Regions from separate parts of the Pseudomonas cistanchae genome, predicted to be linked through region 1. Evidence: predicted binding sites of a transcription regulator. Region 1 holds the regulator's gene; each other region holds the start of a gene.
The links. The regulator FliA, encoded in region 1, starts transcription of late flagellar genes. The targets are predictions, from matches to a motif close to CTAAAGTTTNNNNNNNNNNNGCCGNTAA.

Region 1 (3,208 bases):
CGCAAGCGCGTAGTGCTGCTCGATACCGCAGGTTTGCCGGGCAATGATCCAGCACTGCGCATGCAACTGGAAAGCCTCGCCTCGCGCAGCCTAAAAGTGAAGAATTACCTAGTATTGGCGGCAACTAGCCAGAGCCAGGTACTTAAAGCGGCCTACCATAGTTATAAGCATTGCGGCCTGGCCGGCTGCATTCTGACCAAGCTGGACGAGGCCACCAGCCTCGGTGAAGTTTTAAGTCTGGCCATTGGCCAGCGCCTGCCGGTAGCCTACGTGACGGATGGCCCGCGTATTCCGGATGATCTGCAAGTGCCGCGCAGCCACCAGTTGGTGAGCCGCGCAGTTGGCCTGCAATCCGACGAGGCGCCAAGCGAAGATGCAATGGCCGAGGTGTTTGCCGGGCTCTACCAGCAGCCAGCGCGTCGTGCAGGTTGATTGCTAGCGCAGCCGTGGTCGTTGAGATCAGGCATAGTATGTTCGTGTCGTGGTTCGTTGCAGCGCAAGCAGCCACATGGCTTCAGTCGAAGATAGACAAGGTGTGTAGATAACATGGGTAAGCATCCCGTACAGGTGATCGCGGTGACCGGCGGCAAGGGTGGCGTCGGCAAGACCAATGTGTCGGTGAATCTGTCCCTTGCTCTAGCCGATCTGGGGCGGCGAGTGATGCTGATGGATGCTGACCTGGGTCTGGCCAACGTCGACGTGCTGCTCGGCTTGACCGCCAAGCGCACCTTGGAAGATGTCATCAGTGGCGAATGCGAGCTGCGCGATGTGCTGCTGCAGGGCCCGGGCGGTATTCGGATCGTGCCGGCAGCCTCGGGCACCCAGAGCATGGTGCAACTGACCCATATGCAGCATGCCGGGCTGATCCAGGCGTTCAGCGACATCAGCGACAATCTCGACGTGTTGATCATCGACACCGCAGCCGGTATCGGCGACTCGGTGGTGAGCTTCGTGCGCGCGGCTCAGGAAGTGCTGGTGGTTGTCTGCGATGAACCGACCTCGATCACCGACGCCTATGCGCTGATCAAACTGCTCAATCGTGACCATGGCATGAGCCGTTTTCGGGTTCTGGCCAATATGGCCCACAGTCCCCAGGAAGGACGCAATCTCTTTGCTAAGCTGACTAAAGTTACTGATCGTTTTCTCGACGTGGCCCTCCAATACGTAGGTGCCGTGCCGTACGACGAATCGGTACGCAAGGCCGTACAGAAACAGCGTGCGGTTTACGAAGCATTTCCGCGCTCCAAATGCGCATTGGCATTCAAGGCGATCGCGCAGAAAGTCGATGCCTGGCCGCTGCCGGCCAACCCACGCGGTCATTTGGAGTTTTTCGTCGAACGCTTGGTACGCCAACCGATTGCGGATTCGGCCACATGACAGCAGCTACTGGACTCCTTATGTACAGCAAAGCGCAAGCACAGGATTCCCAGCATCAACTGATCGAGCGCTACGCGCCTCTGGTAAAACGCATCGCCTATCACCTGCTGGCGCGCTTGCCGGCGAGTGTGCAGGTTGATGATCTGATTCAGGCCGGCATGATCGGCCTGCTCGAAGCGTCAAAAAAATACGACGGCGGCAAGGGCGCGAGTTTCGAGACTTTTGCCGGCATTCGCATACGTGGCTCGATGCTCGACGAAGTTCGCAAAGGCGACTGGGCCCCGCGTTCGGTGCATCGCAACAGCCGCATGGTCAGCGACGCCATCCGAAAAATTGAGGCCAGAACGGGCCGCGACGCTAAAGATCAAGAGGTTGCGGCCGAACTTCAATTGAGTCTCGAGGATTACTACGGCATTCTGGGGGACACTTTAGGCAGCCGTTTGTTCAGTTTCGACGACCTTCTGCAGGACGGCGAGCACAACGGGTTGCGTGAAGATGCCAGCTCCGCCTACACCGAACCTTCTCGCGATCTGGAAGACGAACGCTTTCAAACGGCCCTGGCCGATGCGATTGCCAACCTGCCAGAGCGCGAGCGCCTGGTGCTGGCGCTGTATTACGACGAAGAACTGAATTTGAAAGAAATTGGTGAAGTACTTGGGGTTAGCGAATCGCGTGTCAGCCAGTTGCATAGCCAGTGCGCCGCGCGGTTGCGTGCACGCCTGGGTGAGTGGCGCGCGAACTAGAAAGCAGCGGTCGTTGCAGAGCGGGCTGGTAGATATTGGCTTGTCGATTTAGCCATACAGATTTTTTGCAACGGCCCGCCAGGCCGGTTTCATGATTAAAAGGCGTAGCCAGGTGCTGGTTACGTTCGGGACGGTACGGAGGTCGACTTGGACAAAAATATGAAAATCCTCATCGTTGACGATTTTTCGACGATGCGACGGATCATCAAGAACCTTTTGCGTGATCTGGGGTTCACCAACACCGCGGAAGCCGATGACGGCACCACGGCACTGCCGATGTTACAAAGCGGCGGTTTTGATTTTCTGGTGACCGACTGGAACATGCCCGGCATGACCGGTATCGATCTGCTGCGCGCGGTACGGGCGGATGAGCGCCTGAAGCAGTTGCCGGTGTTGATGGTGACCGCGGAAGCCAAGCGCGACCAAATTATCGAAGCTGCTCAAGCGGGGGTTAATGGCTACGTGGTCAAGCCCTTCACGGCCCAAGTGCTGAAGGAAAAGATTGAGAAAATCTTTGAGCGGGTTAACGGCTGATGTCTGCCGCGAGGGTTTTATGGAACATGATGATCATCCCCTGGACGACTTCGAGTCGTCCTTGAAACACAACGCTCGCCAGCTGGTTGATAGCCTTGAACAAGGCAACTTTGGCGAAGCGGTTCAGGTTATTAACGAACTCAACAAGACCCGCGATCATGGCTTGTACGTTGAAGTGGGCAAGCTGACCCGCGAATTACATAACGCCATTGTCAATTTTCAGATTGATCCACGGGTACCTCATGCCACTGAAGTGTCGCAAATAACCGACGCGACCGAGCGCCTGAACTACGTGGTGACGATGACCGAGAAAGCGGCCAATCGGACCATGGATCTGGTCGAGCAGAGTGCACCGCTAGTCAATGGCATCGGCGACGAGGCTCAGGCCTTGAGCGCGGAGTGGGGCCGTTTCATGCGACGCGAGCTGAGCGCCGATGGCTTCCGTGAGCTGGCCAAGCGCATCGAGCATTTTCTTGCCTTGAGTGAACGCAGCAGCGGAGCCCTGTCAGGTCACCTGAACGATATTCTGCTAGCCCAGGATTTTCAGGACCTCA
Region 2 (3,208 bases), on a different contig from region 1:
CGAAGGCCTGCAGGCTGGGCTCACTGATTGGTGTACCCCCCTGGTCGGCGAAGATCAGCAGGACCACGCGGCCGTTGCTGGCCAGCGAGCGGATCAGCAGATGTTCGCTGGGGAACAAGGCTTTCAGCGAGCCAGGCAGCAGTGCGGAGAATTGCGCCATATTGGCCGGACTCAGGCGCAGCTGCGCCGGCTCCTTGAGCAGGTGCCGCAGCACCTGGCTCTGCTGCGGGTCGAGGCTCAAGGCGTTCGCCGACTTGTCGAGCCCCGCCTGTTGCTGGACCAGCAGCCGGCTGTGGGTGCGGTCCGCGATTAGCACCAGTACCCGCTGCATGCCACAGGCCTGCAGCGCATCGCGGGCACACGCGGTGAGTTGGAGCACATTGCTGAACGCGCTGGGTTGCGCCAGCAGCGAGGTGCATTGCTGCTTCCATGTGCTTATCTGCGGAGGCTTCGACTCCTGCTTCGCGCGCAGATGGCGAGTATCCCAAGGCCATAGCAGCGCTTCAGCAGGGTGCCAGAGATCGCGGTGCGGTTGTTGGCGAGCATGCTGCGCGGCGTTCTGGTGCACCTGCTGCTGTACCTCGTCCAGCGACAACTGCAGGTAAAGCCCGGCGAGGCGTTGCCAGCGCAAGCTGTGCGCATCGTTCCAGGCGAAATGCGAACTGAGCGCCAGGCCGTTGGCCAGCAGGATGCAATTGGCAGGCTGGGTCAGCCAGCGTCGCAGCGTCGGATCTGCGTCGAGCAGTTGTTGCTGGTGCAGCGGGTGCTGGTTGTCACGGGCGATGTGCAGCGCCTTGACCAATAAACGTCGATCGTTCACCAGCAGCCGGTAGCCAAGAATGATCCATTCGGGCATGCGCCACTGCTCCGCCAGCTTTAGGCAGAGTTGTAGGAGCGGAACGCCAAGCAGTTCGCGTTCGATTTTGGCGGCGGGCTCTCCGGCAACCAGCACCCGCTGCTCCCAGGTATCGAACAGCTGCGGGTAGGTGCCGAGCAAGGTCCAGATGGGGGCGAGGAACAGCAGGCTGCCCCAGTGGATTTCCTGCCAAAGTCGCGCCAGGCGTCCGGCGAACAGGCCGTTGGCTTGTTGCGCCGCGTGGTGGCTGATCAGCTGCAGCTGGCGCAGGCCCAATGGGATTTGCTCGACAGTCTGCGTGGGTTGGTCCTTGAGCATGTCTGCGGTGCGTTGCAGGCCCAGTCGACTCAGGGCGCTTTCCAGGCTTTGCGCAGGCTCGCCGGAGCCCTTGCTTGGGCGATTGGCTTCAAGCATCACGCGCAGGGCGATGGCAGGGCTGTGGTGCATCAGCTCAGCAATATCGCGCAGCGACTTGCGGCTGTCGGCCAGTGCCTGCAGCACGCTCAGATGGCTTTCTGCGGGCACGGGCAGGCGCGGCTCTTCCAGCTGTTTCAGCCAGGCCACTAGGGTGCGCGGTAGCGGTGTAGGTGTGGGCATGCGGGTTGAGCCAAGCTGGCTTTTAGCCTTAACTGGCTATAGTCTCGCGCATAACTTCCGATAAATAGAAGGGTTGTTTTGCGTAACCCTTTTTTCCTCAGCTTTGGCACGTTTTCCTTATGGCAAAAATAATCGGCATTATCGTTGTGCTCGCCAGTGTGCTGGGCGGTTTCATGCTTTCCGGTGGCCAGTTCATGGCGTTGGTCCACCCCTTCGAAGTTCTGATCATCGGCGGTGCGGCGCTGGGGGCTTTCCTTCAGGCCAACCCTGGCAGCATGTTCATGCATGTCTTCAAGAAGTCGTTGAGCATGTTCAGTTCGCGCTTTACCCACGCGTATTACCTGGACGTGCTGAAGTTGATCTACGAGATTCTCAACAAGAGTCGCCGCGAGGGCATGATGGCCATCGAGGCCGATGTCGAAGACCCGGCTGCCAGCCCGATTTTTAGCAAGTACCCGGCAATTCTCAAAGACGAACGCATGACCGCCTTCATCTGCGATTACCTGCGCATCATGTCATCCGGCAACATGGCGCCCCATGAGCTGGAAGCGCTGTTCGACATGGAAATTACCAGCCTGAAGGAAGATCTCGATCACCCCGCCCACGCGGTCGCCAAGGTTGCCGACGGCATGCCGGCCATGGGTATCGTCGCCGCCGTACTGGGCATCGTGATCACCATGTCGATTCTGGCCGAGGCGGACAACGCGGAAATCGGCCAGAAAGTCGGTACGGCGCTGGTGGGTACCTTTCTCGGTATCCTGGCGTCCTACGGCTTCTTCGGCCCCTTGGCCGGCGCGCTCGAGCACGATGCCAAGGAAGAACTGAATGTTTACGAAGCCATCAAGGCCGGTCTGGTTGCCTCGGCGTCCGGCATGCCGCCCTCGCTGGCTGTGGAGTTTTCCCGCAAGGTGCTTTATCCGGCGCACCGCCCAAGCTTTACCGAGCTTGAGCAGGCGATGCGCGGGGGCTGACGGCTGACTCATGGAAAACAATCAGCCCATCATCGTCAAACGCGTCAAGAAGGTTGCCGGCGGCCACCACGGCGGCGCGTGGAAAATTGCCTTCGCCGACTTCGCGACGGCGATGATGGCCTTCTTTCTGGTGATGTGGCTGATGTCGGTGGCCACGCCGGAGCAGAAGAAGCTGATTTCCGGCTACTTTAAAGACCCCATCGGCTTTTCCGAAAGCGCCAGCCCCTACGTCATCGACCTGGGCGGCTCGCCAACTCCTGCGCCTGACCGCACGTTGAATCCTGAACCGCAAGACCAGCAGGAGCAGAGCCAGCAGGACAGCGAACAGGCCGAGGTCGATCTTGAACAGGCCGAAACCCTGGCAGAAGAAATGGAGCGCGAGCGGCTGGAGCTGCTGCTGCAGGAGTTGCAGAACAAGGTCGAGGAAAACCCGCAGCTGCAGCGCTTCAAGGATCAGATCCTGTTTGAAATCACCCAGGACGGCTTGCGTATCCAGATTACCGATGCGGAAAACCGGCCGATGTTCGACCTTGGCAGCGCGCGCCTGCAGCCCTATTTCGAAGACATCCTGCTGGCCATGGCGGACACCATCAAGGCGGTGCCAAACAAGATCAGCGTCAGCGGCCATACCGATGCCAAGCCTTTTGTTGGTCGCGGCGATTTTGGCAACTGGGAGCTGTCGGCCGATCGAGCCAACTCGGCGCGACGTGCGCTGATCGCCGGCGGCTACGACGAAGATCAGGTCGCGCGGGTGGTGGGCTATGCCTCGTCGGCATTGTTCGAC
Region 3 (3,208 bases), on a different contig from region 1:
GCTCGATACGGTCATGAGCAACAGCTTCGGCTTCGGTGGCACCAATGCCACCCTGGTCATGAAACGTTGGACCGGTCAGTAAATCAGCACACAAAAAACGGCGCCCCCCAGGGCGCCGTTTTTTTTCTTGCCAGATCGGTTACACCGCCACTGCTCCCTAGACGGTAAAACGCGAGATCAAGTTGCTAAGCGCAACCGCCAGGCGCGACAGCTCCTGACTGGCAGCGCTGGTCTGGTTGGCCCCCGCTGAACTTTGCAGCGATAGATCGCGAATATTTACCAGGTTGCGGTCGACCTCACGGGCAACCTGCGCCTGCTCTTCCGAGGCACTGGCGATCACCATGTTGCGCTCGTTGATCTCCGAGATAGCCGCGGCAATTTCTTCCAGCGCGAGCCCGGCGGCCTTGGCCACATCGAGGGTCGAACGCGCGCGGCTGTTGCTGCTTTGCATCGCGTTGACCGCCTGATCGGTGCCCTGGCGGATGCCACTGATCATCTGCTCGATTTCCTGGGTTGATTGCTGGGTGCGATGCGCCAGTGCCCGCACTTCATCGGCAACCACGGCAAACCCACGCCCGGCATCGCCCGCCCGAGCAGCCTCAATGGCGGCGTTGAGCGCGAGCAGATTGGTTTGCTCGGCGATGGAACGAATCACATCCAGCACCTGGCTGATATCGCGCACCTTGTCAGCCAGTTGCTCGACCTGGTCGGCGGTAGTGGTCACGTCATCGGCCAGGTGGCTGATCGAGTCGACGGTCTGGCGCACCTGTTCGCGGCCACGCTGGGTGGTGCGGTCGGATTCGCGCGAAGCTTCCGAGGTGGTCACCGCATTGCGCGCAACCTCTTCGACAGCGGTGGTCATCTCGTTGACCGCCGTTGCCGCCTGTTCGATTTCGTTGTTCTGCTGATGCAGGCCGCGTGTCGAGTCTTCGGTGACCGCAGTCAGCTCTTCTGAGGCCGAGGCCAGCTGGCTGGATGAGTCAGCGATGCTCTGGATGGTCGAACGAAGGTTCTGCTGCATGGCTTTGAGCGATGTGAGCAGACGAGCAGGCTCGTCCTTGCCCTCGACCTGAATGCGCTGGGTCAGGTCGCCCGAGGCCACCGTCTCGGCCACGCGCACGGCTTCGCCCAGGGGCCCGACGATACTGCGGGTGAACAGCCAGGCCAATAGCGTGGTGATCAAGGCCGCCAGGACAATGGTGACCATCACCCAGAAAAAGCCGCTTTCGTAGGCCTCGTTGGCTCGAGCCGCAGCCTGGTCGGCGCCCTCCTCGTTGATCACCAGCAGCTCCCGTAATGCCATGGTCAGGGTGTCTGCATAGCCGTTGATTTCACCATTGAGGATGGCGACGGCCTGATCACGCTGCCCCTGCTTGACCAGCTCGACAGCTTGCGCCTGAAGCTGCAGGTAACCAATCATGCCCTCTTTGAAACGCTGATAGGCAGCGCGCTCTTCGCTGGAGGACAGGTGCTTTTCGAACTCGGCATCCTTTTGCCCGACCTCTATGGCCAACTGCGCCAGGGTTTGCCCGGTCTTGTTGACCACCTGCTGGTCTTCGATGACCACCATGCGCAGCGTCAGCGCGCGCAGGCGCAACATGCTGGCATTCAGCTCCGCCAGAGCAGTGATGCTGGGCAGCCAGACGTTGTCGACCGCATCCGCCTCCTTGCGCATATCCGCCATCTTGTTCAGCGCGAACAGTCCCAACAGTAGAACGATCAAGCCTATCAGGCCGAACCCCAGCGCCGAGCGCGGAGCAATATTGAGGTTTCTAAGCGACATGGTCTTTCCCTTCAGCGACGATTAGATAGCTATCTGAAAATTCAGAGTAGAGCGCGTTCGCCCTGCTATCGGCAGATAGCCTTGCGGCTGAAGAAAAAATAGTTGGAATAAGCGATGCCGGACCTCAGTTCGATGAGTGGTCATCGCGATTCAGTCCGGATTCGCTGGCAAGCGGAACGGCAACCAGCAGGCATCGCTCGATACCTTTTAGCGCACCTCGAAACGCTGCTCGACCAGTTTGCGGTCATCCTGAAACACCATGAAGTGCCAGGTTCCGGCGACTATTTCATGGGGCTCGCTGAACTCGAACGCCATGACTTCCTGGGCGGTGCCAGGAACCAGCGCCTGGGTGACGACGAACTTGTCATGGCGTTTGCCCTCGGCCGTGACGACACCCGGCGTAAGGTAGAGCAAGGTCAGTGGTGAATCGTTGATCACCTTGCCGGCGAGGCTGTAACGCACACCGAACTTGGTGCCCAGCTTGGCGGGAATCACGTCGGTGCGTTGGATCTCCTGGTTGCTGCGAGTCAGCACCCGCTGCCCTGGCTCGAAGTCTTCGTACTGGCTGAAGATCCCATACTCCACCGCACCTTCGACGCGGACCTCGGCACTGGCCAGAGGGGCGCTCAGCATGAACGCCATCAGTAGGCTGAAACGGTTGTATCGCATAGCTCGCTCCCCGGTTTTGAATGGAGGCGAGCCTATGACACCGGCATGACAGGAAAATGACAGCTCAGTCGAGCAGCTCCGCCTGCACCCGACGCGGCAAAACGGCGAGGAAATTGTCGTGAGCCACCTGATGCGCGACCGCTTCGGGCAACGCATCGAGAAACGGATCGAAGCCCGTCATGTATTCGCCCAGGCTGTCGAAACGACCAACCACGTCGGAGCCGAGCATGAAGCGCGCCGGATAGCTGCTAACCAGGCGCACCCATTGCGGATCGGCGCGCCCCTGCTTGTCGAGCAGATAAGGCCGCAACATGGTCCAGGACAGGTCGATGTACAGATTGGGGTACTCCTCAAGCATCCGCTCCAGGGTCGGCAGCAGGAAATCCAGTTTCTTCTGGTGCCGGTGGATTTCCATGCTGGTGCCAGCATGCGCCCAGATGAAGCGAACGTGCGGATGATTGCGCAGCGGCTCTTCGATTTCCTGCAGATAGAGCGGGTTGCGCTCGCGCTTGGAGGTGATGTTGGAATGCAGCATCACCGGCAGGTCGAACTCAGCGGCCAGGTGGAAAACCCGCGCCAGCGCCTCGTTGCTGGCACGCGGCGCATCGCCATGGATCAACGCGGTCAGGTCGTCGTGGCGGGTGAAGATCTCGCCGATCCCCTGCCACAGTCCCGGGTCGAGTTCGAGCATGCGCCGAATGTGCGCATCGGCATTCTTGTCGTTGGGGTTGAAGCCGGAGAGAAACGGATGGAAGC
Region 4 (3,208 bases), on a different contig from region 1:
CCCTTGCGGTAGGTCAGCTCGATATAGGTCGGTACGTCCGGCGCTGCCTCGGGAGAGACAGTCCATTTCCACATGTCTTCTTCGTGCTCGGTCCAGGTGTCTTCCAGCACGCCGCCTTCATAGGAGATGTGCAGCAGGTTGGCATCCATGGAATACGGCGACTTCTTCTTGCCGTGACGTTCGATCGGGATCGCGTGCTTTTCGGCGTAATCCATCAGCTTCTCGCGCGACAGCAAGTCCCACTCGCGCCATGGGGCAATGACTTTCACGCCCGGCTTGAGCGCATAGGCGCCCAGTTCGAAACGCACTTGGTCGTTACCTTTGCCAGTAGCGCCGTGGGAGATGGCGTCAGCGCCGGTTTCATTGGCGATTTCGATCAGGCGCTTGGCGATCAGCGGACGGGCAATTGAGGTGCCCAGCAGGTATTCGCCTTCGTAGACGGTGTTGGCGCGGAACATCGGGTAAACGAAGTCGCGGACGAACTCTTCGCGCAAATCGTCGATATAGATTTCCTTGACGCCCATGGCCTTGGCCTTGGCGCGGGCCGGCTCGACTTCCTCACCCTGGCCGAGGTCAGCGGTGAAGGTCACCACTTCACAGTTGTAGGTGTCTTGCAGCCACTTCAGGATTACCGAAGTGTCCAGGCCACCGGAATACGCCAGGACTACCTTGTTTACGTCGGCCATGCCATCACTCCACGGGGTTGTGCGGGAAAACCCGTGATTCTACTGGCCTTGGCAGTCAATTTACAGGGCCGCGACAGCTTGAGACGACCAGGCGACAGCTGTCCGTCCGCCGTCGGGCATTTTCAGGAGCTAGCTGCAGGCGCGCTCGCTGTTTCGCCAGGAGCCACGTGCGCTGCTTCCGGAGCGCGATCGAGGCGCAGGCTGACTCGGCGATTTTTCGCCCGGTTGGCTTCGTTGGTATTGGGCACCAGCGGATAGCGTTCGCCGTGGAAACGCATGGTGATGTTCTCGGCCGGCACGCCGTTGGCCTTGAAGTACTCCATCACCGCCAATGCGCGGCGCCGGGACAGGTCACGGTTGGTCAGGCGGTTGCCGCTGTTGTCGGCGTGACCATCCAGCTGGATGCGGTTGACGCTGGGGTCGGCTTTGATAAAGGACAGGATGATGTCCAGCTTGGCCTGAGCCATGGGGTCCAGATCAACGCCGCCGCCGGGAAAACCGACCTGGGACTGACGGATCTGCTCGAAATTGACTGGCAGCAGCTTGGCGGTGCAGCCCAGGTACTCGTTATAGGCCTTATTGAATTTAACCGGGAGCAGGCGAACCTCGAGGCCATTGCTGCCATGGGGAGTGCGGTGCCGCACCAGTGGGCTGCGCCCTTCCAGCAGCCCCGTGATCAGCCGTGCGCCCTGCTCTTCGGTGCTGTTGAACAACACCTCTCCACTGCCGATTGCAACCGAACCGAGGTTAATGTCGCCGCGTCCCGGTTGCCAGGGTGCTGCGGCGGCCAGCAGCGTGGCGGAACCCGCGCCCAGCCAGCGCTCGCGCGCCTGCAGACGAAAGGTTGCCTGCTCTCCCGCCCGGCGAACGAACTCCCCGGCACCGAAGTCAGTGATCGGTTGCGACAGCCGGCATTCGAACTGATCGCCTGCGACCTGCCACTCGACTTTTTCCAGTCGGGTCTGAAAGCTGATAGCACCAGCTGACTGCGTAAGAGGCAAACTGGCGAGCAGGCTGAGCAAAGGTAGATAAAGCTGTCGCACGGCAGGCTCCACGAGGAATAACGGCGTTCCCTCGGGGTATCGTCGTGGCGGGGAAAAACTTGAGGCGGCATAGGGATCAGGCAACGGCGAATAATCGTGGCAACGGGCCACTGGAGCGCCGAACAGCCGCTTTCGGCGTGCCCTGGCAGGCCTTTTCCGGTAGCATTCCCAACACGTTTTACCCGCCTGGAAATCTTCATGACCGACCGCCTCACTCTGCTGCGTCCCGACGACTGGCATATCCACCTGCGCGACGGTGCCGTGCTGCCGCACACCGTCGCCGATGTCGCGCGCACGTTCGGCCGCGCCATCATCATGCCCAATCTGGTGCCGCCAGTCCGCAATGCCAGTGAAGCCGATGCCTACCGCCAGCGGATCGTTGATGCTCGCCCTGCTGGCAGCCGATTCGAACCCTTGATGGTGCTCTATCTCACCGACCTGACCAGCGCCGAAGACGTTCGCGCGGCCAAGGCTTGCGGGTTCGTGCACGCAGCAAAACTCTATCCGGCTGGCGCGACCACCAACTCCGATTCCGGGGTTACCAGCATCGACAAGATATTCCCGGTACTCGAGACCATGGCCGAGGTCGGTCTGCCGTTGCTGGTGCACGGTGAAGTGACGCGCGGCGAAGTCGATGTGTTCGACCGCGAGAAATTCTTCATCGATGAACACCTGACCCGTGTAGTCGCTCGCTTCCCCACGTTGAAGGTGGTGTTCGAGCACATCACCACGCGTGACGCGGTCGAGTTCGTCAACGCTGCGCCAGCCAACGTCGGCGCCACCATCACCGCGCACCACCTGCTGTACAACCGCAATCACATGCTGGTGGGCGGCATCCGTCCGCACTTTTACTGCCTGCCGATTCTCAAGCGCAACGTGCATCAGGACGCCCTGCTCGACGCCGCCACCAGCGGCAGCGCCAAGTTTTTTCTGGGTACCGATTCGGCGCCCCACGCCAAACACGCTAAGGAAGCCGCTTGCGGCTGCGCCGGTTGCTACACAGCCTTTGCTGCCATCGAGCTGTATGCCGAAGCCTTCGAGCAGCGCAACGCACTGGACAAGCTGGAAGCTTTCGCCAGCCAGAACGGCCCGGACTTCTATGGTTTGCCACGCAACAGCGAGACCATCACCCTGATCCGCGAAGACTGGACCGCTCCTGCCAGTCTGCCGCTGGGCGAGCAAAGCGTCATTCCCCTGCGTGCCGGCGAAACCCTGCGCTGGCGCCTGCTGGAGAAAACCCTGTGAGCGAAGACCTTTACGAAGATGATCAGGACGCTGGCGCGCCGTCAGGGCCGCGTCATCCGATGGCCGCGCGTTTCCGGGGTTATCTGCCTGTCGTGGTTGACGTGGAAACGGGCGGGTTCAACTGCGCCACCGATGCGCTGCTGGAAATCGCAGCCACCACGGTGGCCATGGACGAGCAAGGCTTTCTCTATCCCGATCACACCCACTTCTTCCGCGTGGAGCCGTTCAAGGGCG

Region 2: motA (flagellar motor stator protein MotA) is a predicted target of FliA. The motif match lies at 1,490-1,517, and genes of this name have one in related genera.
Region 3: ACX0MV_RS08845 (methyl-accepting chemotaxis protein) is a predicted target of FliA. The motif match lies at 1,849-1,876, and genes of this name have one in related genera.
Region 4: ACX0MV_RS06590 (flagellar protein MotY) is a predicted target of FliA. The motif match lies at 1,766-1,793, and genes of this name have one in related genera.

The regions. Positions count from the first base shown of each region.
Region 1 is NZ_JBTLWN010000005.1:119,358-122,565, reverse strand. Features, by position in the region: gene flhF (flagellar biosynthesis GTPase FlhF) at 1-432, shown strand, start outside; gene fleN (flagellar synthesis regulator FleN) at 547-1,377, shown strand; gene fliA (RNA polymerase sigma factor FliA) at 1,374-2,120, shown strand; gene ACX0MV_RS14930 (chemotaxis response regulator CheY) at 2,280-2,654, shown strand; gene ACX0MV_RS14925 (protein phosphatase CheZ) at 2,674-3,208, shown strand, end outside.
Region 2 is NZ_JBTLWN010000001.1:792,543-795,750, forward strand. Features, by position in the region: gene ACX0MV_RS03625 (HDOD domain-containing protein) at 1-1,453, opposite strand, end outside; gene motA (flagellar motor stator protein MotA) at 1,573-2,424, shown strand; gene motB (flagellar motor protein MotB) at 2,435-3,208, shown strand, end outside.
Region 3 is NZ_JBTLWN010000002.1:427,862-431,069, forward strand. Features, by position in the region: gene fabB (beta-ketoacyl-ACP synthase I) at 1-82, shown strand, start outside; gene ACX0MV_RS08845 (methyl-accepting chemotaxis protein) at 158-1,783, opposite strand; gene ACX0MV_RS08850 (DUF3859 domain-containing protein) at 1,991-2,452, opposite strand; gene ACX0MV_RS08855 (amidohydrolase family protein) at 2,517-3,208, opposite strand, start outside.
Region 4 is NZ_JBTLWN010000001.1:1,444,353-1,447,560, reverse strand. Features, by position in the region: gene ACX0MV_RS06595 (argininosuccinate synthase) at 1-686, opposite strand, end outside; gene ACX0MV_RS06590 (flagellar protein MotY) at 809-1,729, opposite strand; gene pyrC (dihydroorotase) at 1,928-2,974, shown strand; gene rnt (ribonuclease T) at 3,034-3,208, shown strand, end outside.